One region of the Bacillus sp. AC266 genome, then DNA from elsewhere that is predicted to be linked to it. Evidence: riboswitches for the same ligand, from Rfam matches in the RefSeq annotation. Region 1 holds a riboswitch; each other region holds the start of a gene.
The links. Region 1 has a riboswitch for thiamine pyrophosphate ahead of tenA (thiaminase II). Riboswitches for the same ligand answer to the same signal wherever they lie in the genome.
Positions count from the first base shown of each region.

Region 1 (7,867 bases):
CCTATCATATTATGGACCTAGTCAAGCAGTTTTAGCTTGTCAAAGAGCTGTACTTTCACAAATTTCCGATCGATTAGACCCTTTAAAGACAACTCATGTAGATGATTATTTATATGTGATGAAAGAAATGATGGAGCATATGACGATAGGGGTAATGGATCGGTATGGTCATTTTATTGGAAAGCTACTATCATATGTACCATTTTTCGAAATGATCCAAGTTCCACAGCATGCATATTATTGTGAAGAATTACTGTATATTTGTAAGGGAATTGAATACAAAGAAGAAATACTACGCAATTATATATTTATACAATTACATGATTGTTTACCATCATTCTTTAAACTATTTCTTAAAAATAAGCGTTATGCAACGATTCATGATATTCTTTTCTATTGGTGCGACGATGAACAAAGAATGAGCTTAGAGAAAAAATATAATCTTAGTTTCATTTATGAAAAATATGCTTGTGGATAAACCATATTTTACATATTAAAAATTAATATAAATTAAAAAGGATCTCAAGTTTATGTGAGATCCTTTTTTTGTTAGTAAAGCAAGGAGAAAGTAACTAAGATAAGAAATAACATTCCATAAAGGAGAAATTGTGCAGTATAACTTCCTTGTATACCAAAAAAAGTATTCATTTTTTCATATAAATTCAATATATATTTCATTGGATTATCTTTGAAAGATTGGTACACAGTGTCTCCTCTTTCTAAGCTTCTTGTTCATGTTTTTGGTTATTAGGAACATGAACGTATCTAGCTATGAATAATAAAACACCTATAAAGAATACAGGAAGTACGGTAGATAAATAAAAACCATTACTAATTATATTTGTTATAAGAGCACTTAAAAGAAAAATTACATTATAAATATGGGCAATTTTTTGTTTTAGCCGCATTTGTAATGCTTCCATAATGATTTCTAAAGCAACAAAAGCAATAATAATAGATAAAAATACAGTGTTCGTATTATAAATGATTAAACAACAGATTAAACCTAAAAAGGCCAGGTATTCAATAAAGAGAGGTATATTGCGTGGCATATAATTTACCTAACTAAATATGGCAGTGGGTTTACTGCATTTGTTTTTTCAAAATTCCATTCCCCATTATGTAATTCAAAATGGAGATGTTGCCCGTATGAATGACCTGTGTTTCCCATATGACCTACTAATTGTCCAGTTTGTACTTGATCACCAGCTTGTACAGTGCGATCCTTCATATGAGCATAAACTGTTGTATATAATTTCCCATTTATTTGATGGGCGATGAACACGACATTGCCGTAGCTAGCCGAATAATAAGATTTCACAACCTTACCTGCAGCAGCAGCTTGAATAGAGACATTTCCTTGTGCTGCTATATCTATACCATAATGCATTTGCTCCCAGCGCATATCAAAAGTGGAGCTGATTTTCCCTTGAGTAGGGAATTTGAAAACTGCTGGAATTGATGCAGGTTGAGCTGTTTTAGCTTGTGCTTGATTTTGATTTTGATTTTGCACTACATAGTGTTTTGCTACATATCCGTATCCTGTGCCAAAACGAATTTTATACCAAGTACCTACCGTTTCTACTACTTGTACTTGTGTACCATTTTGTAATGAGCCAAGTAGAGTGCCACTTGTGCTAGCATTGCTACGTACATTTAATTTTGGTGTTGCAACAGTATAAGAAGGAGAACCTTGTACTGTTACACCTTTTACTAGAGGTGTGGATCCATTAGATACAAATGTTTTTTGTACGTAACCAATTTGACCGTTATGTAATATTTTGTACCAATCTCCTTGTTCACCTTGAATGGTAATGAATTGACCATTTGGTAATATATCTAGAATAGAAGACTCTGTATTAGGTTCAGAACGAACGTTTAATGCGTTTGCATTTACGATATATTGAGACTTTGGTTGAACATTTTTTTTGAATAGAATTGCATCTTTTTTCATATAGCCTGTTTTGTTGTTAACAGATACTTTATACCAATCTTGAACTGTTTCAAGAATAGTAACCGGGCTATTAAATCGAATGGTATCAACTATTGCACTGTCTGTATGGCTATTTTGATGTAGTGCAACGTTGTCAATTTTTACATATCCAGTTTTTACTGTAGATGGTTGCTTAGCAGCCGCTGTTTGTATATCGGATTCTCCCATAGAAGGAAGTAAAGAAGCAATTGCGATAGTAGTTGCTGTTAAAGCTGTGGCTTTCATATTCATGTAATAAAGACCTCCTCTAGTTGTATAGTTGTAATTTTATTATAGTATAAAGATATAATATATTGGTCGTATTCACATAAATGTAATATGAAATCAATAAAAATAATGTCAGAAGAGAGATTCGTATATAAATATTGTATATATCATTTGTGAGGTCGCATTTATATTTGTTTAACACGTTGAGATTTAATTCGCAATTAAGAAAATTAAAACAGTTGATGATGTCTTATGGCGATGTTATACTGACAGTGATAATTTTATAGTTTGCTAGGAGGGCTGGTGTTGCCAGCTGAGAGTAGGGCCATAAGCCTTTGATCCTTTTTATTACCTGATCTAGATTATGCTAGCGTAGGGAAGCAATTCGGACATTAACAATGAGTCCCCGTTTCTTTGCGTATAGAAACGGGGCTTTTTTATTTGAAAATTTCATATTAACACCACTAGGGGTGCTTTTCGTGCTGAGAGAGGAATAATCCTTAACCCTTACAACACCTGATCTAGATAATACTAGCGAAGGGAAGTGGAACAACGAATAAATTATAATTTTATTTGCTGTAACCACTTCTTATATACAGAAGTGGTTTTTTTATTGAGATAAATAGATATATAGGAAGGGGAATTATTAATGAAATTTTGTGAAAAATTATTTGATACGGTGCAGCCTGTTTGGGAGAAAAGTCATAATCATCCGTTTGTAGTAGGTATGGGGGATGGTACGTTGGAAAAAGACAAATTCCAGTACTATATTATTCAAGATTATTTATATTTGTTAGATTATGCAAAGCTATATGCAATTGGGGTTGTAAAGGCAACGAATCCACAAGTTATGGCAAAATTTGCAGAGCAAATTGATGGGATTTTAAATGGAGAAATGACGATCCATAAACAGTATGCAAACAAACTTGGCATTACTGTAGAGGAGATAGAATCTGCGAAACCATCTGCTAAAAATTTAGCCTATACAAATTACATGATGTCTGTATCTCAAAATGGCACACTTGCAGAATTAATATCAGCTTTACTTCCATGTATGTGGAGCTATTGGGAGATCGGAAAGCGTTTAAATGATATTCCTGGAGCAAGAGATCATGAGTTCTTTGGAGAGTGGATTCAAGGATATAGTTCTGAAGAATACGGTAACCTTTGTATTTGGTTAATAGATTTATTAAATGAAATGGCAGTTGGAAAGTCAGAGAAAGAGCTAGACCGATTAGAGGAGATTTTCTTATATTCCAGCCGATTTGAATATTTATTCTGGGATATGGCTTATCGTAAGGAGATGTGGGGTTTTGAGGAGCAAGAACATACTACAGTTTCATAATGTTTCCTTTCATTATGATGAAAAACCAATCATCAATGAATTAAATGCTTCTATACAAGATAAAGAGTTTGTAAGTATTATCGGACCGAGTGGATGCGGGAAAAGTACTTTATTTCGCCTTATTATAGGCTTAGAAGAGGCAAGTACTGGACAGATAGAGCTGACAGAAACAAAGAAGAGTCATTCTGTAGGGTATATGCCCCAAAAAGATATGCTCTTGCCGTGGAGGACGATTATTGAGAATGCGGCCCTGCCGCTAGAGTGCCAAGGTGTGCAGAAGAAAGAAGCGCAAGTAAAAGCGAAAGAACTGTTACATAAATTTGGTTTACAAGGGTACGAGAAAAAATATCCGAAAGATTTATCTGGTGGTATGAGGCAACGCGTATCTTTTATCCGAACTTTATTAACAGGAGGGGAGATATTATTGTTAGATGAACCGTTTAGCGCATTGGACGCTTTAACGAAGGCATCTTTGCAAGAATGGTTGTTTGAACAATGGAAAGAGTGGGAAAAAACAATTTTATTTATCACTCATGATGTTGAAGAAGCATTGTTTCTTTCTAATCGAATTTTGGTTGTAGAAAATCAACCGATAGCAACTTTAACTGAGCGAATTGTGCCGCTTGATCGTAACCGAACAAGAAAAGATTTATATAAGCCTGAAGTGTTAGCGCTTAAAGAAGAGCTCCTTAGTATGTTACAAAGGCAGGTACTCGTATGATGAATCGCTTGAAGGAGTTATTACCTGCCCTTATATTAAGTGGAATTTTACTTGCTCTGTGGGAAGTAGGAGCAAGAATTGTAGATGAGATGTACATTTTGCCATCACCTTCTGCAATTGTAATGAAGATATGGGCGCTGAAAGATATATTATTTACGGTTCATTTACCTGCAACGTTATACGTCGTTTTAATAGGCGTTGTTATTTCTATCGTACTGGGCGTAGGGCTAGCAATGTTAATGAATGCGAGTACGTGGATGGAAAGAGCATTTTATCCGTTATTAGTTGCTTCACAAACAATCCCGATCACTGCGCTTGCACCGCTCTTCGTTTTATGGTTTGGATATACCATCTGGAGTAAGGTTGTTGTTACCGTTTTAATTACGTTTTTCCCAATTGCGGTCAATACGTATGATGGACTGCGCAGTACGAAAAAAGAATGGGAGGAGCTATTAGTTACATATGGTGCAACGAAAAAAGATGTTTTTCTAAAGCTAAAGTTGCCATCTGCTCTTCCTTATTTTTTTTCAGCGTTAAAAATTGCGATACCACTTAGCGTTATTGGGGCAGCGATTGGTGAATGGCTCGGTGCACAAGCTGGGCTTGGATATTTCAGTAAAAGAATGATGACGCAGTTAGACGGAGCTGGTGTATTTGCACCAATTGTATTGTTATCATTATTAGCTATTTTCTTCGTCATACTTGTTTCGATATTAGAAAAGAAATTTATTAGTTGGAGGAAACATTCATGAAATTATTAAAACGCATCTTTGTGTTTACATTATTAGTTGCAATGATTGCAGGATGTTCGAGTAACTCGGCATCAGATAAGAATAAATCAGAAAAAGAAATAACAGTAATGCTTGATTGGTACCCGAATGCGGTACATAGCTTTATTTATACGGCAATTGAAAAAGGATACTTTAAAGAAGAAGGAGTCAAGGTGAATATTAAATTCCCTTCTAATCCGACTGATCCATTAACGCTAGCGGCAGCAGGGAAAGTGACAGTTGGTTTGTATTATCAACCAGATGTTGTCATGGCAAAAGCAAATGAACAAATTCCAGTGAAATCAATTGGAGCTGTCGTACGTTCACCATTAAATCATGTTGTATCACTGAAGTCAGCAGGCATTCAATCGCCAAAAGATTTAGAGGGGAAAACAGTTGGATATTCTGGAACACCTTTAAGTGAGATGTATTTAAAAACGATGGTAAAAGAAGCTGGTGGTAATCCAGATACAGTGAAAGTAGTCGATGTTGGCTTTGATTTAGTACCAGCATTAATTACGAAAAAAGTGGATGCGGTAACAGGGGCATACATTAACCATGAAGTACCTGTTATGCGTCATGAAGGTCATGAACCAGCATACTTTAATCCAGCAGATTATGGTGTACCGAACTATCATGAGCTTGTGTTTGTAACGGGTGATAAAACGTTGAAAAAAGATAAAGAAGCATTGCAAGCCTTTTTACGTGGGGCACAAAAAGGGTATGACTTTATGAAGAAAAAACCCGATGAAGCATTAAATATTTTATTAGATCATCAAGAAAAAGAAAACTTCCCGCTTGTACCAGAAGTTGAAAAAGAAAGTATGAAAATTTTATTAGAGAAGATGGAAACGAAAGATGAGCCATTCTTATCGGATTCAAAAGAGTCATGGGAGAAACAAAACAAATGGTTGAAAGACAAAGGAATGACGAAAGAAATCGTTCCAGCCGATGAATTATTTGAAAACATTTTAAAGTAGGCGAATGAATATGAAAAATGAGCTCCATGTAATCTCAAATGGCCATATGCCATTCGAAGAGTTAGTGAATGTAGCGATGCAAATTGAGAGTGAGATCGATTATTTGCATATTCGTGAGCGTGAGAAAAGTACGAAGGAATTGTATGAAGGTGTGGAAAGTCTTTTGGGGAAAGGCTTTCCAGCATCGAAGATAGTGATAAATGATCGAATTGATATTGCTATTCTATTAAATATTCCGCGTGTTCAGCTAGGATATCGAAGCGCAGATGTAAGGTTAGTAAAAGAAAAGTTTTCTTATTTGCATGTCGGTTATTCAGTACATTCGCTAGATGAGGCGATAGTAGCATTTAAAAATGGAGCAGATTCACTCGTTTATGGTCATGTATTTCCGACAGATTGTAAAAAAGGTGTGCCAGCGAGAGGATTAGAAGAAATTGCTCATATGGCAAGTTGTTTATCCATACCAATAACTGCAATTGGTGGGATTACCCCTGAAAATACAGGTGATGTTCTTGCAAATGGTGTAAGTGGCATTGCTGTTATGTCCGGGATTATAAGCAGTAGTAATCCGTATAGCAAGGCGAAATCTTATAAGGAATCAATAAGAAAGTGGGCGGAAAAACATGTGTAAGAAGTATGATGTAGCGATTATTGGCGGAGGTGTAATTGGTAGTTCAGTTGCACACTTTCTAGCAGAAAGAGGGCATAAAGTAGCGATTGTAGAGAAGCAAAGAATCGCATCTGAAGCTTCGAAAGCAGCTGCTGGTTTGCTCGGTGTTCAGGCAGAATGGGATGCATATGATCCGTTGTTTGAGCTTGCTAGAGAAAGCCGTGCTATATTTCCACAACTTGCAGCAGTTTTACGTGAAAAAACAGGCATCGATATTGGGTATGAAGAAAAGGGCATTTATCGCATCGCTCAAAATGAAGATGAGAAGAAAAGAATTCTTCATATTATGGATTGGCAGCAGAAAACAGGTGAAGATTCCCGATTTCTAACGGGGGACCATTTACGGGAAAAAGAGCCGTTTCTTTCCGAGTCAATTATAGGGGCGGTATATTATCCGAAAGATGGTCAAGTTATTGCACCAGAGCTTACGAAAGCATTCGCACATTCTGCAGCAATTTCCGGTGCTGATATATATGAACAAACAGAAGTGTTTGATATTCGTATTGAAAATAATAAAGTGACTGGAATTGTTACGAGTGAAGGTGTAATCACATGTGAAAAAGTCGTTATCGCTGGAGGCTCATGGAGTACGAAATTACTACATTATTTCCATAGTGATTGGGGCACGTATCCTGTGAAGGGTGAAGTTGTTGCAGTAAGAAGCAAGAAACCGCTCTTGAAAGCTCCTATTTTCCAAGAACGTTTTTATATTACACCGAAACGTGGTGGCCGTTACGTAATTGGGGCAACAATGAAGCCTCATACGTTTAATAAGTCTGTACAACCAGAAAGTATTACTTCCATATTAGAGCGTGCCTACACAATATTGCCTGCCTTAAAAGAAGCAGAATGGGAAAGTACGTGGGCTGGGTTAAGACCGCAGTCTAATCATGAAGCTCCTTATATGGGAGAGCATGAAGAAATAAAAGGTTTATATGCTTGTACGGGCCATTATCGAAACGGCATTTTATTAAGTCCTGTTTCTGGTCAGTATATGGCTGATTTAATAGAAGGAAAGCAGGAGAATCACTTGCTAGATTCATTGCTTTCTAAAACGGTTTAGAAAGGGGATGGAAGTTTGAATTTAAAAATTAATGGTAACCAAATTGAAGTACCAGAGAGTGTGAAAACAGTAGCTGGGCTACTTACACATTTAGAGTTAGATAACAGAATTGTTGTAG
Region 1 covers NZ_CEEDEC010000005.1:390,526-398,392, reverse strand. The annotation lists gene AC0IXC_RS22035 (DUF3965 domain-containing protein) at 1-478, shown strand, start outside; gene AC0IXC_RS22030 (hypothetical protein) at 720-1,052, opposite strand; gene AC0IXC_RS22025 (SH3 domain-containing protein) at 1,058-2,224, opposite strand; TPP riboswitch at 2,484-2,596, shown strand; TPP riboswitch at 2,657-2,760, shown strand; gene tenA (thiaminase II) at 2,850-3,545, shown strand; gene AC0IXC_RS22015 (ABC transporter ATP-binding protein) at 3,514-4,266, shown strand; gene AC0IXC_RS22010 (ABC transporter permease) at 4,266-5,018, shown strand; gene AC0IXC_RS22005 (ABC transporter substrate-binding protein) at 5,015-6,016, shown strand; gene tenI (thiazole tautomerase TenI) at 6,027-6,647, shown strand; gene thiO (glycine oxidase ThiO) at 6,640-7,749, shown strand; gene thiS (sulfur carrier protein ThiS) at 7,765-7,867, shown strand, end outside.

Region 2 (7,867 bases), on a different contig from region 1:
ATTGTTAATATGACTCTTTATATGCATACAGCTATGATGTTTGTACCTGCAACACTAGGACTACTGTTTATGTCATGGCTCATGTATACAGTTTTAAAGAAAAAACTTCCAGAAAGATTACCTGTTTCTTCATATGATATTGAAGAAATTTTCTTCACGAAAAACTTCCATCCGTTAAAAGGACAGAATTCTGTTAATACGAAACAAAAACGTACGAAATTCATGTTAAAAGTATTAGGCTTCGTTTTCCTTATGCGCTGTCTTCTATTCGTTGCATCCTTCTTATCGATTCCAATCGAAATCGTTGCCGTACTCGGTTCACTCGTTCTTCTCATCTGGAGATGGTACTACTTACGAACAAACCCAGTCGATATTTTGAAAAAGACACCGTGGCACATTTTAATTTTCGCTTTCTCTATGTATGTAATTATTTACGGGCTTCATAACGCAGGGTTAACAGCGGCACTTGTAAGTTGGCTTGAACCAGTTGTAAGTCAGCATCTACTCTATGCCAGCTTTGCAATGGGCGGACTCGTTTCCCTCCTCTCTAACGTCTTCAATAACCACCCTGCACTTATGATTGGTACAATCACATTAACAGAAATGGGACTAGATCCAGTCACATTAAAAACTATCTATCTCGCAAATATCATCGGTAGTGACATCGGTTCACTATTATTACCAATCGGTACACTAGCTTCCCTCATTTGGATGTATATCTTAAGACAAAACAAAATTAAAGTGAAATGGAAAGATTATTTAAGCGTATCTCTCATCGTAATCCCACTCACAACAGTCGTCACATTATTCCTCTTATACTACTGGGTACAATTATTCTTCACCTTATAAAGTGAAACTTTATAAGGTGGGTGGGTGTTCATCCCCCACTGATTATTAGCCCGCACCAATCGGGCGTTTACGGACAGTTTATCTCCCACCTAACTTCTTTGCTCCAGCCGAATTTTGAGGTGGGAGTTTTACTGCCCACAAATAGCGGGATAGACGACAGAAGCCCCCTTTGCTACCGTCTTAGCAAAGGGGGCTTCTTCTATATTTAAGTTAGGTACAGTGTGATCAATCAAGTAAAGAGGTGTAACGTGTTATTGATATAAGTGACTACCAGTTTCTTTGAATTCTACCGCTTTCTCTTTCATTCCTTTTTCAATTGCTTCTGTCGTTTCTAAGTCATTTTCTTTCGCATATTCACGAATATCATGTGAAATTCTCATACTACAAAACTTTGGGCCACACATTGAACAGAAATGCGCTGTTTTCGCCCCTTCTGCTGGCAACGTTTCATCATGGTACTCCATCGCGCGTTCAGGATCTAAAGATAAATTAAATTGGTCGCGCCAACGGAATTCAAATCGTGCTTTTGAAAGTGCATCATCACGCTGATGAGCCGTTTTATGCCCTTTCGCAAGATCGGCTGCATGCGCAGCGATTTTGTACGTAATAACCCCTTCGCGAACATCATCTTTGTTCGGTAAACCTAAATGTTCTTTCGGGGTTACATAACAAAGCATCGCCGTTCCAAACCAGCCGATCATCGCAGCACCAATCGCTGAAGTAATATGATCATAACCTGGTGCAATATCTGTCGTTAACGGCCCAAGTGTATAGAACGGCGCACCCTGACAAATATCAAGTTCTTTCTCCATATTTTCTTTAATTAAATGCATCGGTACATGCCCAGGTCCTTCAATCATAACTTGCACATCATGTTTCCAAGCGATTTTTGTTAATTCACCAAGTGTCTCAAGCTCAGAAAACTGCGCTTCGTCATTTGCATCTGCAATAGAACCTGGACGTAATCCATCTCCAAGAGAAAACGAAACATCGTACTGCTTCATAATTTCACAAATCTCTTCAAAGTGAGTATATAGGAAGTTTTCTTTATGATGGAATAAACACCACTGCGCCATAATCGAACCACCGCGCGAAACAATACCTGTCATACGCTTTGCAGTAATTGGAATATAACGAAGTAATACACCAGCGTGAATCGTGAAGTAATCAACGCCTTGCTCCGCCTGCTCAATTAACGTATCACGATACACTTCCCACGTTAAATCCTCTGCAATTCCGTTTACTTTTTCAAGCGCTTGATAAATTGGCACAGTTCCAACTGGTACCGGAGCATTACGAATAATCCACTCACGTGTTGTATGAATGTTTTTACCTGTAGATAAATCCATAATCGTATCTGCACCCCAGCGAGTCGCCCACGTCATCTTCTCTACTTCTTCTGCAATAGAAGACGATACAGCAGAGTTTCCGATATTTGCATTTACCTTCACGTGAAAATTACGTCCAATTATCATCGGTTCCGCTTCAGGATGGTTAATGTTTGCCGGCAAAATCGCACGACCTTCTGCAATCTCCTTACGAACAAATTCAGGCTCTACCCCTTCACGAATCGCAACATATTCCATCTCAGACGTAATAATGCCATTACGCGCATAATGCATTTGCGAAACATTTGCACCTTGCTTCGCTCTAAGCGGCTTACGATCCATTTGCGGGAAAACAGGTGTATGTTTTGAAGCCACTTTCACACCGTCATCCTCAGGTTTAATTTCGCGTCCTTCATAAGCTTCCACATCACCACGCCCCAAGGTCCAAGAGTGGCGCGGCGCCTGCAACCCTTTTTCCAGCTCCACTTTATACTCTGGATCTGTATAAGGTCCACTCGTATCATACACACGGATTGGCGGATTTTGAACACCGTTCGTATCGCTTTGTTCAATCTCACGCATTGGTACTTTCATACCTTCACGTGTTCCATCCACATACACTTTCTTACTTCCTGGTAAACTCGATTTCAATTCAATTTGCTCAGCTGAAACAGACTGTTTCATAACCTTTGTTGCCCCCCTGTTCGTGACAAGGACGAGATATGGCCAGCGCATGCCAAAATAAAAAGAGCCAGGTCCATAAAAGAATAAGGACCTGGCTCATAAAGACATAATTATGTAAAGCCGTTAACTTCCCTACGCTGGTACGAGCCAGATCAGGTCCAAAGGGTTAAGAAGTTCACACGCTTCTCTCTCAGCCTACGCATACGTTAGGCACCCCTAGTTTATCACTGATTTAATTTTCAATACTTTCCCATCATACACTATAATCTGAAAAATGCAAAGTTTATTTCTTTTGTTGTTTACGGAATCATCCAAGTTAAATAATAAGCCTGCACATACGTCATAATCCCAACAATAGTAACGAAGAATAAACTATGCTTCAATGTAAAGCGGAACAAATCTGACTCTTTCCCAGCAAGTCCAACTGCCGCACAAGCAATCGCAATTGATTGCGGAGAAATCATTTTACCTGTTACACCGCCCGTTGTATTTGCTGCAACAAGAAGCACTTCAGATACACCGACTTGCTGCGCTGTAATTGCTTGTAAATTCGAGAACAGTGCGTTCGCTGACGTATCTGATCCTGTTAAGAATACGCCAATCCATCCTAAGAATGGTGAGAAGAACGGGAATAGTCCGCCAGTTCCTGCAAGTGCTAACGCTAATGTAGAAGATAGACCAGAATAGTTTGCGATAAATGCGAATCCTAATACGAATCCAATAGATAGAATTGGCATTTTTAGTTCATTTAACGTTTCTTTAAATGTTGCTACTGCATCTTTTGCACTCATTTTCAAAATAAAAATAGAAATGATACAAGCAATTAAAATTGCTGTTCCAGTCGCTGATAAAATATCTAATTTCAAGATTGCTTCATAAGGTGTTGGTTTATTTACAATAGGCTCTGCTTTCATTACTAAATTGTGCAAGCCTGGAACTTCAAATTTAAATACGAGACTTTCTAAAGCCCCGCCCGGAGCGAATAATGCTTTAAAGAAACTTTGGCTCCAAATGACTACCATCACAGTTAAAATAATGAACGGAGACCATGCTTTTACTACTTTTCCTACCGTTAGTTTCGGCATAGATGTCGTTGTCGTCGCCGCGGCTACTTCACTATTCGCTTGCTTAGTTTGATAAATTTCTTTCGGCTGCCAAACTTTTAAGAATAGCGATAAACTTACTAAACTTACAAGTGCTGACGTAATATCAGGAAGTTCTGGTCCTAAAAACGTCGCTGTAATAAACTGTGTAATTGCAAATGAACTACCCGCTACAAATAAAGCAGGCCACGTTTGTTTTACTCCTTTAAAGCCATCCATTAAAAATACGATAAAGAACGGAACAAATAAAGATAAGAACGGTAATTGATGCCCAGCCATTTGTCCAATTTTATGTGGATCAATGCCTGTCACTTGTCCAGCAACTGTAATCGGAATCCCCATCGCTCCGAAAGCTACTGGTGCAGTATTTGCGATTAAACAAAGACCTGCTGCATATAAAGGATTTAGCCCAAGGCCTGCCAGAAGTGCTGCCGTAATCGCTACTGGTGCACCAAATCCTGCTGCCCCTTCCAAAAATGCTCCAAATGAAAATCCAATTAAAATAACGAGTAAACGATGGTCATTCGTAATGGATAATACAGATGCACGAATGACATCAAATTGACCTGTTTTCACAGAAATTTTATATAAAAATACTGACATAATGATAATCCACGCAATTGGCCATAATCCGTATAAGAAACCGTATCCGGTCGCTGCCATTGCCATTGTGAATGGCATTTTATACGCAAATAACGCCACCAAAATCGTTAATACAACTGTAATAAATCCTGCCACATACCCCTTCATGCGGAAAACCGCTAAAGCTAAGAAAAAAAAGATGATTGGAATAAGTGCGACTGCTGCCGAAATCCAAATGTTACCGAACGGATCGTAAACTTGTGTCCATGTGTTCATTGTTCTCTCCCCCTAAAGAATCCCCTTTTAAATAAGATATAACCTTATCAATAGACTACCAGGTCATCATACCTTTAAGTCTAAAAAATACAAAACGTTCAAGAAAACGTTTTCAATAATTTTATCACAACAATTTTCATTTAAAAAGATTTTTTCGAAAATTTCATCATTTAAAAAGGAAATCTTACAAAAGCGTCACGTTTTTGTAATGTTAATCGATAGGAAGGTTGCCAAATTTATCGCATACTAAAAGTATAACAACGGACATTACTTATGAGGTGATATATATGAACGGAAACAAAATATTAGCAGCTTTATCATACTTTAGTGTATTATTTGCACCTATCTTATTCCCTATTATCGTGTGGATTGTGGGCGATTCTGAAACGAAACCACATGCGAAACGTGCTCTATGGACACATATCGTTCCAAGCATCGCTTCATTGATTGGATTAGTTATTTTAGGGATTATGGGCATCGGATCTGATCAACCAGACGTAACACTTGGAATTGGAGCAATCATCGTCTTATGCATTTGCGGAATCATTAGCTTATACTACTTCATTTGGAATATCGTGAAAGGTATTAAAGTACTGAAAGCTTAGTTTTAAACAAGCGTTTGATTAAAAAGAAACTGTCCAAAAATTGATGTCGCATGATCGTAAATGAAATTTTATCGGCGGTTCAACAAGAGTAACCTACCTATTAATAAGAAAAAAACCGTCCCAAAATACCTTTTGGGACGGTTTCTTTATCTTCTGCGTTTCTTCTTTTTTCTCATCATTTTCTTTCGGCGCGTATTCGCTTTATCCGCTATAATGTGAAGCGTACTCGCCACAACAATCCCCATTACAAACGTTACAATTTCAACCTCGTGTTCCTTCGCAATTTCTATTAAATTCCCACCGAATGCGATTATATTTAATAGGAATAAAAACGGAGAAAACACGATTAACATGTATGCAATACGAATAATATCACCAATTATAATCGTATGTGTGAAGAAGGAACGATGGGGCATTACGCTCCTATATGGATACCAAAAAATGCGGAGGAATCCCCATTTATTATACGCATTACTGTACGTATCTAAATCCGGTGTTAGAAATGAAGTACCTACTAAAAAGCCAATTGCAAAAGTTAATAAAAAATCAAAACTTGTTAATCCATACGAAAAGAGCATAAACAAAACAACCGGAAGGGATATTAAGTTTATTTTCGTATGCGTTCTTCCTGATGGCATAATGCACTTCCTCGCTTACGTTCGCCCTGTCATCCTATGACAGTTCTCACCTATTGATCTAATTTTTGATCGATAAATGATGTGTCTATATCCGAACCAAACCATTCTGCCAACTTCACTCGTGCCTTATCTTTCACATCTTCATTTACGTATATCGATGCTTGTAATAGTGCGGCCATTAACGCACCTAAATCATCCGTATAACCGACTCCAGCAATGAAATCTGGAATGGCATCAATCGGTGCAATGAAATAAGCAAGTGCTCCGATTACAATAATTTTCACTCGTTTTGGAACATCCGGTCTTTGCAACACGTAAAACAACAATAAACTCGCATAGATTACCGACTGCCCTGCCTGCTTCGCAACATGTTTTATTTTCTTCCAAAACGCTTCAACTGAAAATTTTTGTTTCATTCAAAAGCCTCCCTATTTTCAAAAGAAATAAGCTACAATATGTTATGTTATCAGTAAAAGTTCATCAAAATTACACATAATCTATCAATGAAATTTCATTGTAACAAACAAAACCAAAAAGAACAAGTGTTCGTTAATTTTTTCGTATTTTCCTTCATATAATAGTTTTCTAGACAACCACTTAAAGATTTCTATTCCATATTTCTCAACCAAAAAACTTTCAATTCCGCTTAACATTCTTTTCTATAAAAGTTCATCAAAATTACACATAATCTATCAATGAAATTTCATTTTTTGTTATATTTTCTAGTTGACGAGCCTATAAACGAATGTTAAAGTTTTCTCTGGTAGTGACAAATCACATACAAAAAATGTAAAATGTTATAGTGTTTCTCAGAAATGAATTTTGTTGTATAATACAGAAATGACGTTATGCTTATGAGCAGCACAAGAAACCAAAAAGGGTATGCATAGTTAAAGTCGTATATGGGTGAATATAGAAACTCTAATTATGACCAAGAAAACTATGTATTTTTTATTTTAACATTTTTCGCTCCAAAATCGACCAAGCCTGATAGAGAAAGGGTGGAAATGAATGAAAGAAACCATGAAATCACAATTTCAAAATGTGCGTTTCACTTTATTCGTAGCTTTGGCCGTATGGCTAAAAACCTACATCATTACACGCACTAGCTTCGATTTAAAACTTGAATCTTTCATGCAAGAATTCATTTTATTCATTAGTCCATTAGCAGCATCATTACTGTTTGTGGGTCTTGCATTATTTGCAAAAGGGAAAAAACGTAACTATATAGCACTAGGAATTAACTTTATCTTAACGTTCATTCTTGTTGGTAACGTAATGTTCTACGGATTCTACAATGACTTCGTTACTTTACCAGTACTAGGACAAACGTCTAATTTCGGAAGTTTAGGTTCTAGTGTGAAAGAATTATTTAACTACAAAATCATCCTTGCATTTGCGGATATTATCGTATTCTTCGTTCTATTGAAGAAGAAGAAAGATTTTGCACCGACAGAACGTGTAGCACGTCCGATGCGTTCTCTATACTTCGTGTCAACGGTTGCTATTTTCTGCGTAAACCTAGGATTTGCAGAAGCTGAGCGTCCAGAACTATTAACACGTTCATTCGACCGCGTTATGCTTGTTAAAAACCTAGGATTATATGTACACCAAGCATACGATCTTGGCTTACAAGCAAAATCAAGTTCACAAAAAGCGTTTGCTGATAGTAGTAAATTGCAAGAAGCAGAAAACTATGTGAAAACAACACAAAGTAAACCAGATCCAAATATGTTTGGTACTGCAAAAGGGAAAAACGTAATTGTTGTCTCTCTTGAATCATTACAAACATTCTTAATTGG
Region 2 covers NZ_CEEDEC010000004.1:285,218-293,084, forward strand. The annotation lists gene AC0IXC_RS18510 (arsenic transporter) at 1-849, shown strand, start outside; gene thiC (phosphomethylpyrimidine synthase ThiC) at 1,101-2,861, opposite strand; TPP riboswitch at 2,974-3,089, opposite strand; gene lldP (L-lactate permease) at 3,161-4,822, opposite strand; gene AC0IXC_RS18525 (magnetosome magnetite crystal formation protein family) at 5,110-5,427, shown strand; gene AC0IXC_RS18530 (metal-binding protein) at 5,574-6,065, opposite strand; gene AC0IXC_RS18535 (YkvA family protein) at 6,116-6,481, opposite strand; gene AC0IXC_RS18540 (LTA synthase family protein) at 7,077-7,867, shown strand, end outside.
Region 2: it holds a riboswitch for thiamine pyrophosphate, as region 1 does, so the genes downstream of both, thiC (phosphomethylpyrimidine synthase ThiC) here and tenA (thiaminase II) in region 1, are expected to answer to the same signal.

Region 3 (7,867 bases), on a different contig from region 1:
AAGAAAAAGCACAAACCTTTATTTAAAAAGGTTTGTGCTTTTTTAATCAAACGTTTGTTTAAACTTTTTTGGCAGTCTATTCCTCCATATAGCATTTAAAATATTACATAGGCTTTTTCTACAAACTCTTATTTACTTCCTCAACTAATTTCTTCGTACCTTCATACGCAGATTCCGCTAAGCTAATCGCTGAAATAACTGAAACACCATCCGCACCCGCTTCTATAACAGAAGCTGTATTTTCAATCGTAATCCCACCAATCCCAACGATCGGTATTGTAATCTCTTGTTCCCTAAAATACTTTAGACCTTTCGTTCCTTGAACCGCTTTTGTATCTTTTTTCGTACTCGTCGGAAAAATTGGACCAACTCCTAAATAATCGGCTCCATTTTCAATCGCCCAGCGTGCTTCTTCAATTGTATGTGTAGATACTCCAATAATTTTATCTCCCATTTTTTTACGAACAGAAGTAATTCCTTCATCATCTTGTCCAACATGCACGCCATCTGCATCTAACTCGAGGGCTAGTTCCACATCATCATTTACGATGAATGGTACATCGTACTCCTTGCAAAGCGCTTGCAGTTCTTTCGCAAAATCAATACGTTTCTCTCCCGTTAAAGCCCCTTCTCCCTTTTCACGAAATTGAAAAATTGTTATACCGCCTTCTAGTGCATCCCTCAATACTTGTAGTGGCTCCTTCGTACAATTGTTACTTCCCATAATAAAATATACTGGTAATAACCTAGACATTTCATCCATTGTAATGCGCGACATCTAGTTCCCCTCCTTACTATATAAGCTCAATCTTCCCATACTTCTCAATATCATCTGAAGTTGTATTTGCTAACTGATTTAAAAATTCAATTTGGAAACTACCAGGTCCCTTCTCCACTGTCTTAGCAGCTGCCAGTTCCGCAGCTACACCATAAAACGTTAATGCCGCTACTGCTGCCTTTACATAATCCTTTTCTACCGCTACAAATGCTCCTATTACAGAAGTTAGTAAACAACCTGTTCCAGTAACTTTCGTTAAAATAGGATGGCCATTTCGAATAAGAATAGTTCGCTCTCCATCTGTAACAACATCTTCTTCTCCAGTAATTACCGCAACTGTATTTAAGTCATCCGCTGCCTGTTTTGCAATATTTACAACATTACCGTTGCCAGTACCAGCATCTACACCTTTAATTTCCCATTTCTCATTAATAACGTTAGCTATTTCAGCTGCATTTCCGCGAATAACAGCTAAATCGATTTCAGCTGGAATATATCTCGCAACTTCTGTGCGATAAGAAGTTGCTCCTGCCCCAACTGGATCAAACAATACTGGTACATCATTCTTATTTGCTGATTTACCAGCAAGTAACATCGCTTCTACCTCTTCAGGACGAAGTGTACCCATATTTAAAACAAGGGCTCCCGCAATGCTAGCCATTTCTGCTACTTCTTCTTTTGCATACGCCATTACAGGTGATGCTCCTAATGCTAACAAACCGTTTGCTGTAAAATTTGTTACAACAACATTTGTAATATTATGCACGAGTGGATTAGACTCTCTCACCAAATCCACTACTTTACTAATTTCTTTCATATTCATCCTTTTCATCTCCTAACTATAGTAATGGGAGATACACAAAAAGGCACTTTGCGCGTACGCAAAGTGCCTGAACATGTGCTTTTACACTCTCCCTACGCTGGCATTATCCAACAGGTTCAAATGGTCAATGACGGACTAGTCATACTCTCAGTTTGCATCCACAAACTCCCATGTGTTTATTATTCATCTACTTCAAAGTCTACTCTTATTCTAGTAAAATAACAAGTTCTTTACTTTTATAGAATGATAGAGATCAGAACTCTCCTGGTTCAACCATTCTTCGCCTTTATATAAGTAAAACTCTCACACGTATATTTCACCACAAATAACTCAAACCGTCAGCAAGACTGAATAGAACAAAGATGTATGCTATATTTAACGTATGGAAATTTGAAAGGATGTTTTTAAATATGGCAAAAAGTATTGTAATTGCTGAAAAACCTTCTGTTGCACGTGATATCGCACGTGTACTGAAATGTGATAAAAAAGGGAACGGCTATCTTGAAGGTAGTAAATATATTGTTACTTGGGCTTTAGGTCATCTCGTTACATTAGCTGATCCAGAAAGCTATGATGTGAAATATAAACAGTGGAATTTAGAAGATTTACCAATGCTACCGGAGCGTTTAAAACTAACCGTTATTAAACAAACAGGGAAGCAGTTTAACGCTGTAAAAAGTCAGCTTCTTAGAAAAGATGTAAATGAAATCATTATAGCTACTGACGCCGGTCGTGAGGGAGAGTTGGTCGCACGCTGGATTATCGATAAAGTTAAAATGCAGAAACCGATTAAACGTCTATGGATTTCATCTGTTACCGATAAAGCAATTAAAGATGGCTTCGCAAATTTAAAACCAGGAAAAGCATATGACAATCTATACGCTTCAGCTGTCGCACGTTCAGAGGCTGACTGGTATATCGGACTTAATGCGACTCGAGCATTAACTACTCGCTTTAATGCCCAACTAAATTGTGGCCGTGTTCAAACACCTACTGTAGCCATGATTGCAAGCCGTGAAGATGAAATCAAACATTTCAAAGCTCAAACTTACTATGGTATCGAAGCTCAAACAGCTGAGAGATTAAAGCTAACTTGGCAAGATACAAAAGGAAATAGCCGTAGCTTTAATAAAGAAAAAACTGATGCAATCGTGAACAAAATTAGTAAACAAAATGCTACTGTTGTAGACATTGATAAAAAACAAAAGAAATCGTTCGCTCCTGGTCTTTACGATTTAACTGAACTACAACGTGATGCGAATAAAATATTTGGTTACTCTGCGAAAGAAACATTAAACATTATGCAAAAATTATATGAACAGCATAAAGTTTTAACGTACCCTCGTACAGATTCACGCTATATTTCATCTGATATTGTCGGAACACTTCCAGAGCGTCTGAAGGCTTGCGGAGTTGGAGAATACCGTCCTTTAGCACATAAAGTATTGCAGAAACCTGTAAAATCTAATAAATCATTTGTTGATGATAGTAAAGTAAGTGATCATCACGCAATTATTCCAACAGAGAGCTATGTAAACTTCTCAGCTTTCACAGATAAAGAACGTAAAATTTATGACTTAGTTGTAAAACGTTTCTTAGCTGTTTTATTCCCGGCCTTTGAATATGAACAACTAACATTGCGCACGAAAATTGGTGACGAAACGTTCATCGCACGCGGAAAAACGATTTTACATGCTGGTTGGAAAGAGGTTTATGCAAATCGGTTTGAAGATGATGATGCAAGCGATGATGTAAAAGAACAAATCTTACCTCGCATCGAAAAAGGCGATACATTAAACATAAAACTAATTGTCCAAACATCAGGTCAAACGAAAGCACCTGCACGCTTTAATGAAGCAACATTACTTTCAGCAATGGAAAACCCAACAAAATACATGGATACGCAAAACAAACAACTTGCTGACACGTTAAAGTCAACTGGTGGATTAGGTACTGTAGCTACACGAGCTGATATTATCGACAAGTTATTCAATTCGTTCTTGCTTGAAAAACGTGGTAAAGATATTCATATTACTTCAAAAGGCCGTCAGTTACTTGATTTAGTGCCAGAAGAACTGAAATCTCCTACACTAACTGGTGAATGGGAGCAAAAGTTAGAAGCTATCGCTAAAGGAAAATTAAAGAAAGAAGTATTCATTTCAGAAATGAAGAACTATACGAAAGAAATTGTTGCTGAAATTAAATCGAGTGATAAAAAATATAAACACGACAACATTTCAACGAAGTCTTGTCCAGACTGTGGTAAACCGATGTTAGAAGTAAACGGTAAAAAAGGTAAAATGCTTGTATGCCAAGATCGCGAATGTGGTCACCGTAAAAATGTATCCCGCACTACAAACGCACGCTGTCCTCAGTGTAAAAAGAAACTAGAACTTCGTGGTGAAGGAGCGGGCCAAATTTTCGCATGTAAATGTGGCTATCGTGAGAAACTTTCTACATTCCAAGAGAGACGTAAAAAAGAATCCGGCAGCAAAGCTGATAAACGCGACGTTCAAAAATATATGAAACAACAGAACAAAGAAGAAGAACCATTAAACAATCCATTCGCAGAAGCATTAAAGAAATTAAAATTTGATTAAACAAAAAGGTTCCTACCACTATCGGTAGGAACCTTTTTATTAATGAATGATTTTACTTCCTTTTGCATTCTCAACGAATTTTTCACTTGATTTGTTAATTGGTGTTTTCAGTAATAACGCAGCAACAATCATAACTACTACGAAAACACTTAACACAAGTAAATCTCTAGTTACTATATCCCAAAGCATTCCGCCAACTGTTTCACGAATTGCACTAATTGCATATGTGAATGGTAAGAACGGATAAATCGCTTGGAAGAACGGTGGTGTCATTTGAATTGGGAATGTTCCGCCTGATCCTGCTACTTGCAGTACAAGTAAAATGATCGCCATCGATTTCCCAACGTTTCCGAAAATAGAAACGAGTGAGTATACGATACAAACAAAGACTCCCCCAATAAATAAACTAAATAACACAAACCAGAACTTATCGACTACGTACGTACCGAGTAAGAATATATCTCCCATTGATACGATAAACGCTTGTGAAAGACCTATCGTTAAGAATGTTAATAAACGTCCGAAGTAAACTTCATGGCTCTTATAATTCGCGCCCTCTTCGTGTACTTCTACCGTTAATAATGAAACCATTAATAATGCGCCTACCCATAATGCAAGCACTGTATAGAATGGTGACATTGCTGAACCGTAGTTCGGCATTGCAAATAATTTATTCTCTTTTAAATTTACTGGATTTGCAAAGTAGTCACTTTGCTTTTCAACATCGTTTTTCAATAAGCGTATGATGTCTTTTATATCCTCTTCAGATTCAAAATCACGAATTTTATCTGCTAATTCTTTAATCTTTTTCTCAGTCTCCGGCATTTCAGCTTTAATGTCTGCAATTTTCTTTTGACCATCTACTAAGCCTTTTGATGAATCTTCAAGTAATTTTTTCACATCTGGAAGCTTCTTATCTGCCTCGCCTAAAATTTGAGATGTATTTTTAGACATCTCTTTTGTACGAGCAATTGCTGCATTGAAATTTGGAGTGATTTCTGAGTCATATTTAGCTAAAATGTCACCAATTTGGCCCGAAACATTTTTAGACACTTGATTAATACTTTCAATAACATCTGCTGCTGGTTTTTGACCTTTATTAATAGCGTCAATTCCTTTATCAGTTAAATCGATTCCTTTTTGCAAACCATCTTTTGCTTTATTTAACTTAGCAATTGTGCCATTAAGATTTTTATCACTATTCACATCGCCCAAAACTTTATTTGTACTTTCCATAACCGGAATCATATCATTAACTAAATTCCATCCTGCTTGGAACTGTCCATTTAAATCATTTAAGGCTACTTTTGTGGAATCTAATCCATTAACGCCTTTGTTACTTAAGTCTGCTGTTGCTTTTTCAAGATTAGTTTTTAGTTTTGCATAATCCGTTACAGCCTGATCATAGTTCTCTCTACCATTGTTTAATATCTCATTAGCTTTGTTTATATCTTGATTTAAATTGCCTCTTAGCTGCTGAGCATCTCCTTGTACATTTTCAGCCTTATTTTTCAATTGTTCAGCTGTGCTTACTGCTTTTTCAAAGTCAGCTACAAATGTTGCATTATAGTCTTTTTCAGCTTGATTTACTAAATTATTTACTGCATCTAATTTTTGATTTACAGCATCTCGTACATCTTGTTTAACTTCTTGACCAGAACTAATTAAATCCCCTACATGCTTAACTCTATTGTTAGCATCCACCATAGAATTTTTAAGCACTTTTAGACTTTCCGCTCTGTTTCCAAAGAACTGCTTACCAAAGTCCGTTGAAGCTGATTCTTTAAAAGTTGTAAAGAAATCAATTAAATATGAAACACTATCAATACGGTCTTGGAGAAGTTTTGAAGCATCCTGAACATTTTTCTGAGCTACAGTTGGGTCCACGCCCTTATTTTGAAGCCCATCCATAACACTTTTCACATATGCCGTTCCAACACGAGTAGAATTGAAAACATTGTTTACAGTTTGATCAATATTTGTAGCAATATTTTTATATCCCTCACCATTCACTTGCGGTAACTCTGGAAGCGTTGGTATTTGTGGAATAGTTATATTAGGTAACTCTGGTAATTTAGCTGGATCTGGAAGTGTCAGATTAAAATCAAATGCCGGATTTTTTAAGTAATCCGTAATTGCCGCCGCACTATCTAAACCTTGTTGCATTACAATTAAATTATTCTTAATTGTTCCAGGTGCACGCTTCAATGTTTCATCATTTCTCGCAAAGAATTTATCTAAATTCCCTAACGCCTCTTGCCCATCATTCATAACACTTTCTACAACTGGCAACTCTTTTTGTGCTACTTTCACAACATCTTCTGCCCGAGTCGCATCATCTAATGCCTTATCCACAAGTGTATTCATTTCTGGGAACTGTGCTTCTAACTTAAATACGAGATCCTTGACCTTCTCAATACTCGGTAAGTTAGTTTCTAAATCGATTCCAAGGTCATTGAAGATTTTAAAAATCTCACCGTTTGCTGTTTTAACAAAGTTTTTACTAACCTCTTCTGTAAGACCCGATGCACCTTTAGCTGTAATTTTCGGTGCAATCGCATTTACTTTTTCATTTACATAGTAATCAAGTTCTGGTTTCTGTGGATTTTCATTCAAGACCGTTGCAATCTTTTCAGAAAAATCTTTTGGAATAGTAATGCTTGCGGAATAATCTCCACGCTCTACTCCATAAATTGCTTGCTTTTCATCAACAAACTTCCACCCGAAATTTTTGTTCTTCTTAAGTGAATCTACAATTTCTTCCCCGATGTTAATATCTTTCCCTCTTAAATTTGATCCAACATCTTGGTTAGAAACTGCAATTTGGATTCCTTTCGTATTTCCGTAAGGATCCCAAGAAGCTTTAATGTTAAACCATGCATATAACGATGGTAAAATCATTAACCCTAAAACAATAACAATTGCAGCCCAATGTTTGGCTACATTCCGTAAATCTGTCTTATAAATACGCCAAATTTGTTTCATAAAAGTTATCACCTAATTATATATTTTTCCTTCTTTAGAAAATGATACATACATTTTGTAATTATATCACTTTCTACATCGTGGATTAAACGAAAACATACTATTTTTCCCATTAAATATTTCACTTACTTCATTATATAACGAAGTAAAAAAAGTATGCATACAAAATGACCAAATTAGTTTTACATTCAATAATAACAAATATATAGGAAATGTCATAAAAAATACAAGTATTTTCTCTTGGGAATACTTGTATTTATCAAAAAACCCTCCCAGCTTTTCATTATCTGTGAGGGTTTCTTCTATTATATATCTAATTGTACTTCTACACCGAAATGGTCAGAAATTACATTTCGATTTGTTCCAGTAAAAATGACTTTTGAAGAAGTAACTGTTTTACTTTGATTGCTTAATATTAGGTCGATTCGTAAGTTTTGTTTATTTTCATCCCAACCAGCAATCTCTCCTTGGACAGTTGTTCCTTCATCCTTCTCTATCGCTAGTTCATATGTGTCATATAAACCTTTTTGCATCATATACTCATAACCCTCTCCTTCCAAACGAGCATTGTTATTAAAATCACCCATTAAGAAGGAAAGTTCATTGCTATTTACACGCTCCATTAAACGATCAACTTGGTCTTTGAATGATTCTTCTTCATCATTCCACCAGCCAAGATGG
Region 3 covers NZ_CEEDEC010000008.1:94,126-101,992, reverse strand. The annotation lists gene AC0IXC_RS25465 (anaerobic C4-dicarboxylate transporter family protein) at 1-1, shown strand, start outside; gene thiE (thiamine phosphate synthase) at 119-778, opposite strand; gene thiM (hydroxyethylthiazole kinase) at 795-1,601, opposite strand; TPP riboswitch at 1,674-1,783, opposite strand; gene topB (DNA topoisomerase III) at 2,012-4,201, shown strand; gene AC0IXC_RS25445 (YhgE/Pip domain-containing protein) at 4,241-7,186, opposite strand; gene AC0IXC_RS25440 (endonuclease/exonuclease/phosphatase family protein) at 7,492-7,867, opposite strand, start outside.
Region 3: it holds a riboswitch for thiamine pyrophosphate, as region 1 does, so the genes downstream of both, thiM (hydroxyethylthiazole kinase) here and tenA (thiaminase II) in region 1, are expected to answer to the same signal.

Region 4 (7,867 bases), on a different contig from region 1:
AGCAGCACCAATAACAGGTTTACATTTACCTCATATAACAATGAATAAAGTGTTAATGGGTAATGCATTTTTCTTAGGTTCCTATGCAAGATATGAAGGGAATCGAACATTAATAGATACTTCTTGGTGGCAAAATGACGGTGTAGTAAATACAAATTCTATGATTGCACCTTCATCTAATATTGCTGCAAATGATAATGAGTCTTTACAGGTTGGAAAATGGAATCATATCGAAACGAAAGCAAATTGGGACCATCTTGATATGGTAGGATTAAGCGTTTCAGACACGTTAGGTTTTTCTAATATTCAAGAGTTTTATAGAACAATTGCAGAAAAATTATCACGGTTACCGAAATAGATAATAATAAAGCGCTCTCGATGGAATTCGAGGGCGCTTTATATTATATTGAAAGAGGGATTTGGCAAAAAAAACATGGGGTGATCTTATGAAAATTCAAGTTGTATTATCGGGGTATGGGACAGTTGGTAAAGAATTTATTAAATTATTAAACGAAAAATATTTATATATAAATGAAACATATGGAATTGACTTAGTTGTTAGTGGAGTGATAGGAAGAAATATTGCAATACATAACGGAAAAGGTTTGCAGATTAATGATTTATTGACGTATGGTGATGGTTCTGCTGCAATTGAAAAATATATCGAACATTATCCAGAGGAACGCGGAACGATTAATATAAATGGTACTGTATTGGTTGAATCAACTGCTACAAATCTTAAAAATGGAAATCCAGGGAAACAGTATATGAAACAAGCTATTGAAAATCAAATGGATATAGTAGCTATTTCAAAAGGTGCACTTGTTACAGCTTGGAGTGAACTGAATACAGCAGCACGTATTTCAGGCTCACGCATTCGATATAGCGGTGCAACTGCCGCTGCGTTACCGACATTAGACATTGGACAACTAAGTTTAGCAGGTTGCCATATTGAAAAAATAGAAGGAATATTGAACGGGACAACAAATTATATTCTTACAAAGATGCATGAAGAATATAAGACGTTTGAAGAAGCATTGCAAGAAGCACAAAATAAAGGAATTGCGGAGACTAACCCGTTATTAGATATAAGCGGGATGGATAGCGCTTGTAAATTATTACTTTTGACGAATAGTTTAATGGGAAACGATTATTCACTCAAAGATATAAAAATAAACGGAATAGAGCACGTTACAACGCAACAAATTCAAAATGCAAAGGAACAAAATAAATCAATTAAATTAATTGCATCAGCATATAAAGATGATAATGGAAAAGTAAACCTTAGTGTACAACCTTGTAATTTAGAGAAAGAACATCCGTTAGCAAATATAAATGGCACGGAAAAAGGAATTACGTTCTTTACAGATACAATGGGACAAGTCACTACAATTGGTGGAGCTTCTAATCCACGCGGAGCTGCAGCAGCTGCTTTAAAAGATGTAATCAATTTATATCGAAATGATTTATAGGCTTTATAACCGTACCGCTATTAATAAAAAATACATATGTAGTGGACCTTTTGAGAATGAAATAAATATGTAAAAATAATTGCAGGGGGTAAGAAATTGTTTAAAGATTTTAAAGTTGTAAAAGATCGTCCCGTTTATATTCAATTAAAGGATTATTTAAAAAAGATGATTATGAAAGGGCATTTGTTGGGGGACCAAAAAATCCCATCAACAAGGGAACTGAGTGAATTATTATCAGTGAGCAGAAATACAGTACTCTCTGCATATGCGGATTTAGAACAAGAAGGACTCATTTATGCAGTTAAAGGAAAAGGAAATTTCGTTGCGAAGGTGGATATAAGTAACACCTCGTCTGTTGAAATAGATTGGAAAAATAAACTTAATACAGTTACCACATTAGCGGATGAATTAGACTTAATGAAGCATGGAGTTCGCTGGGAAAAAGGAATGATTGTTTTTAATAGTATAGCCCCGGACGAAAAGCTATTTGATGTTGAAAATTTCAAAAGAGCTTTTCTTACTCGTATGTCCATTGAAGGGGATATCGTATTGAACTACGGATATGCAAAAGGTTATAGACCGTTAATTAATTATTTACTTCATTACATGGAAATGAAAGGTGTAGATATTTCGAACAAAGATATTCTAATTACAAATGGATTTACAGAAGGATTAGATATTGTGTTATCTTCTTTATCGAAGAAATCAGGGCGTGTTATTTGTGAGAACCCAACTCACCATGCTGCATTGAAGCTTTTTCGTTTACATGGACTTGAAGTTCATGGAATTAATATGAATGATGATGGTATTGATACGAATGAAGTAGAAAAAAGTTTGCGTGAAAAGGATTTTGATTTCGCGTATTTAATCCCTTCTTATCATAATCCGACTGGTATTGTTACGAGTTCGGAGAAAAGAACGGAATTGATGAGGTTATTTTCAAAATACAAGATCCCTATTATAGAGGATGGGTTTAATGAAGAATTACGTTATTCGGGTTCACATTTATCGCCATTATTAACTTTTGCAGGGGCTGGTAATAATGTGATTTATATTAGTAGCTTTTCAAAGGTACTTTTTCCTGGTTTACGTGTAGGTTGGATCATTGCAGATAAAGAACTGATACATTATTTAGAAAGTGTTAAAAGAGCCAGAACCATTCACACATCTACGTTAGATCAAGCTGTTCTGTTTCAATATTTACATGAAGGATATTTTGAAAAATATTTAAAAAAAGCAAGATCTGTTTATAAGAAAAAATATGAGTTAGCTGTTGGGGCGTGTAATCAGTACATTCCGTTTAAAAGAATGACTGGAGACGGTGGACTTCATTTGTTTATAGAGTTGGAAGAAAAAATTCAAGCCCGCACACTTTTACAAAAGTGTTATGAGAAAGGAGTTACTTTTTCTCCTGGAGATGTTTTTTACTCTGATGGAGGAGGAGCGAACACATTCCGATTAGGATTTTCACGTTTGAAAGAACAGGAAATTGTTAGCGGGATTCAAATAATTGGTGAAACTTTAAAAAATGAAACTTGGAGTTGAGAAAATGAGAATTGGCGTTATTATGGGAGGAGTATCCTCTGAAAAACAAGTATCAATTATGACTGGGAATGAAATGATTGCACATTTAGATAAGAGTAAATATGAAATCGTTCCAATTACGTTAAATGAAAAAATGGATTTAATTGAAAAAGCGAAAGACATTGATTTTGCATTGCTAGCATTACACGGAAAATACGGAGAAGATGGTACGGTTCAAGGGACGCTTGAGAGTTTAGGTATTCCATATAGCGGCAGTAATATGTTATCTAGCGGTATATGTATGGATAAAAATATTTCAAAAAAGATTTTGCGTTATGAAGGAGTAGAAACACCAGATTGGATTGAACTTACAAAAATGGAGGATCTAAAGCTTGAGGAATTAGATAAATTAGGATTTCCATTAGTGGTAAAACCAAACTCTGGCGGCTCAAGTGTTGGAGTTAAGATTGTCTATGATAAAAATGAATTAATCTCTATGCTAGAAACTGTATTCGAATGGGATTCTGAAGTAGTAATTGAGAAGTATATAAAAGGTGACGAGATTACATGTTCAATTTTTGATGGGCAACAGTTACCTATCATTTCGATTCGACATGCTGCTGTGTTCTTTGACTATAATGCAAAATATGATGATACTAGTACAGTTGAAGAAGTTATTGAACTTCCAGCTGAAATAAAGGAACGTGTAAATAAAGCGTCACTGGCTTGTTATAAAGCATTAAAATGTAGTGTTTATGCAAGGGTTGATATGATGGTGAAGGAAGGAATTCCATATGTAATGGAAGTTAATACATTACCAGGGATGACACAATCAAGTTTACTGCCAAAAAGTGCGGAAGCAGCGGGAATTAATTATAGCAAACTATTAGATATGATAATTGAAACTTCATTAAAAGTAAGGAAAGAAGAAGGTTTTTAAGGTAGTTATATAATTAATTCTTTTGACAGTTCCACGAATTATGCTATGATAATTACAATACGACAACTAAATATTTATCCACTAGGGGGGCCTTTTATAGGCTGAGATCAGATGAAATTTTGAGACTCTTAGTACCTGATCTGGTTAATGCCAGCGTAGGAAAGTGGGAAAGACGTTGCTATTTAACGAATAAATACTGTCAATTTCACTTTCTTTACGCCTGTAAAGAAAGTTTTTTTATTTTACAGCTTTAATAATTGTGGATAAATACGTATATTTTTTACATTATTTGGAGGAATTTAAATGACTTTTTCACAATCATTACGTAAAGAAGTAGATTCAATTTGGGAAGCAAGTTTTAACCATCCTTTTGTAAAAAAACTAGGCGAAGGAACATTAGATTTAGCTAGTTTTCGATATTATGTGCTTCAAGATTCTTATTATTTGAGTCATTTTGCTAGAGTACAAACGTTAGGTGCTGCAAAGGCTCTTGAATTAGAAACGACAGCTCGTATGGCACACCATGCACAAAATACGTATGAAGCTGAGTTATCATTACATGAGAATTTCGCAAAGAAATTAGGGATTACAAAAGAAGAAAAAGATAATTTTATTCCTGCGCCAACTGCATATGCATATACATCTCATATGTATCGTGCAGCTTATGAAGGGCATTTAGGAGATATTATTGCGGCTATTTTACCTTGTTATTGGTTATATTATGAAATCGGTGAACGGTTAAAAGAATGTCAACCAGAAGAGCCAATTTATCAAGAATGGATTTCTGCATATGGATCTGATTGGTTCCGTACTCTAGTAGAAGAGCAAATCACACGATTAGATACGATCGCTGAAAAAGTAACAGAGGCAGACCGTAATCGTATGAGACAACATTTTATTTTTAGTAGTCAATATGAATATTCATTTTGGGAAATGGCATATACATTAGAAAAATGGCCGGTGAATGAAGAAGTTAAAGGTGTTATTTAATTAAGAGTATATAAAAGGTATCGCTATATAAAGAGGCGATACCTTTTATTATATTTAGTTTCTGTAATTTTTTTGTAAATCATATATAAAAAAATATAATAATTAATTATAATGATTTTATAATATAAAGTCCCATAAGGAGGTAGTTATATGTTAATAGTTACTTTATATTAATTTGATTTTAATAATGTTTTATTTATATAAACGAATGTAATTTAGCTATTTCCTTTAATGTGCTTGGTTAAAATTTGATTCGTTAATGCTTAAAAAATTGGTATCTTTTCTAGTATTATTCATGATCAATATAAATTAAGAGAGGAAGTATTAATAATATGGAAAAATTACAGTTATTAGCATTTAAAAATATAGTAGAACCCCTCTATAATGAGAAAGTATCGTATATTTATTTTCCTATTGAATGGCTTGAGATTGTAGAGATACATTATAGAACATTTTTATTAACGAGCAAATTAAAACTTGTAAATGAAAGATTGTATGAAATGTTTTCTGATATATTATTCATTCAGCATAATCCATATATATTAAAGGAAGATACGCCCTGGATTGTAGCAAAAGAACCAATGAAACAAGAACAGTTAGACTATATTTTCCAAAGCTGGTATGAGGTTATTCATGATTGGAAACCTAATAAATTAATAGATCCACCACATTTAGAATGGCAGTATGATTTAATTAGTAATTTGCCAGCATTACATGATAAAAAAACGTTTTCTAAATGGGTACCAGCTCTAATTACTCATATTTTTTGCGAACAGCCTTTACATTTGGAAAATAAAAATGAGGAAGAAATATATTTTTCACCACTGCGATCACAACATGTTTCTGAAGCGATGTCTGAGCCAATTAAAGATGAAGAAACACATGATTATTTCTCTTATGTATATCGGTTTGAATACGTAACTCGTGGAGGTGAGAATATTCCGCTATTAAAAGTATCTGTAGGGATTAGGAGGTTTTATCAACAATATAATCATAAAGATATCCCTATACTTTTAGGGCGAAAGCGGAGCCAAATACTGATTTCAACTCCTGAATTTGAATCAAATAATAAAAAGCAAAGATTTGTAAAGTTAAAAGTACAACAAGCTGTAAAAGGAATAAAGTGGATTAAACGTTTTAGAAATTTAAAAGATGATTATAGGATAGGGGGAGAAGTTAAATTAGAGAACATTCTCCAATGTCCGAAAGAGTATATTAGAGGAACAAAGATAAGAGTGCTTCTTCCATATAACGAAAATATATATAAAGTTCAAGGAACAAAAATAAAATTTGGTATAAAAGTAAGAGAAAAAGAGGAACTTTTTAATGAATTCCAACGAATATGCCCATATTTCACATTACTTCCAGAATGTGAAAATGTATTAACTAATAATGAGAATGCGTTATTACCTTTATTTGCCCCAAAGGGATTAGAATCAATTACGTTAGAAGTATGGTCAGATGATATAGTAATAGAGATAGAACAAGCGTTATTAGATAGCAAAATAGTTTTAGCTCAAAACGGAGATTCCTCCTATGTATTAAATGCAGACAATCCGGTGTTGTTAAAAATAGTAAGATATAACATTAGGAAATTGTTACAAAATCCATATAGAATGCAATATAGCCATAAAAACAAAAAGAAACTAGTAGACGATGTCGTAAAAGCTGTACATGCTACGGCAGGTGAGCAAAATGAAATGAAATTAGCATTAATTGCAATAAAAAATTGTGATGGTCGCGAAAAAATTAATCCAAAGCAAATTATTCGGGAAGGATTCGCTCAAACGGAACGTATTTCAGCATTTATTAATTTATTTATCGGACAAAGTGTATCTAAAAAAGAAATTATTAATGCCATTCTTAGTTTGTTAGAACAAAAGGGGTTCTTAAAGTGTAGTTGGAATAAGATAAAATTACCGGGGGTAATTTTAAATTTATCAATTGAGAAAATGTCTAAATATGATTTCTTACCTATTTTTTCAAAAATAAATGGGAGAGAAATATTATATAAATTATATGGTCAAGAAGAATGGGGCACAATTGATCATACTTTATTAAATATAGGTAATAATAAAGTGTTTTTACCACAACCATCAAAAAGGAATGATATAGGAGTCAGTTTTAAACAATTTATGTCAGAAACATTAGTTGAAATTTCACAAGATGCACATAAACAAAATAAAGAAGTTTATTTTATTGTAGATGCCAATATGAGGAAATATTGGATAGAGGAATTGCAAAATAAAAGCGTTAATATTGGGGTTTCACCTGAAATAATCCCAAATTTAAAAGAGGATATAAACATAATTAGAATTAATACTAACTCAGATGTACCGAACTATATTGTTAGAGACCAAGAACATGTTATGAATGAAACGAGATTATTTGTAGATCAAATGGGAATTTACTATAGCACGGCTGCATACGAATTAGATTGTAATGAGATAGTACAGCAGTACATACTCGAAGTTATCCCGCTTGGTGTAAAATCTGAAGAGAGAGAAGAAATCGCCAAAATGATACATTACATGTGCTGTAAATCAACCTTGCTCTCAGAACAAAATATTCATAATACGTATGTAATGCATATGGCTAAATTAATTAAAAATTATACTACCGATATTGATTCAAGGGAGTTTAAAGAATTCAATGACGAATTAGATGAAGATGTAATAATTTTAGAAAAAGAAGATACATTGATATTAATATAAATAATATTGTACAAATCCTGCTAGTAATAATGAGCAGGATTTGTCATTTTTTCATGTAAATAAGGCTATCCTTTGTCATGTATCTTTTCTTTTACGTATTTACTTTATTTACATACAGGATTAAGATGTTTTTTAGAAATACAAAAACTACATCATATGGAAAAGCGATTTTTATTAATTGAAAAGAAAATTTGAAAGGAATGGGGAATTGTGAAGAAATTAGATGT
Region 4 covers NZ_CEEDEC010000001.1:698,084-705,950, forward strand. The annotation lists gene AC0IXC_RS03655 (esterase/lipase family protein) at 1-358, shown strand, start outside; gene AC0IXC_RS03660 (homoserine dehydrogenase) at 447-1,472, shown strand; gene pdxR (MocR-like pyridoxine biosynthesis transcription factor PdxR) at 1,569-3,017, shown strand; gene ddlB (D-alanine--D-alanine ligase) at 3,022-3,936, shown strand; TPP riboswitch at 4,010-4,115, shown strand; gene tenA (thiaminase II) at 4,240-4,926, shown strand; gene AC0IXC_RS03680 (pPIWI_RE module domain-containing protein) at 5,259-7,640, shown strand; gene AC0IXC_RS03685 (DUF3959 family protein) at 7,851-7,867, shown strand, end outside.
Region 4: it holds a riboswitch for thiamine pyrophosphate, as region 1 does, so the genes downstream of both, tenA (thiaminase II) here and tenA (thiaminase II) in region 1, are expected to answer to the same signal.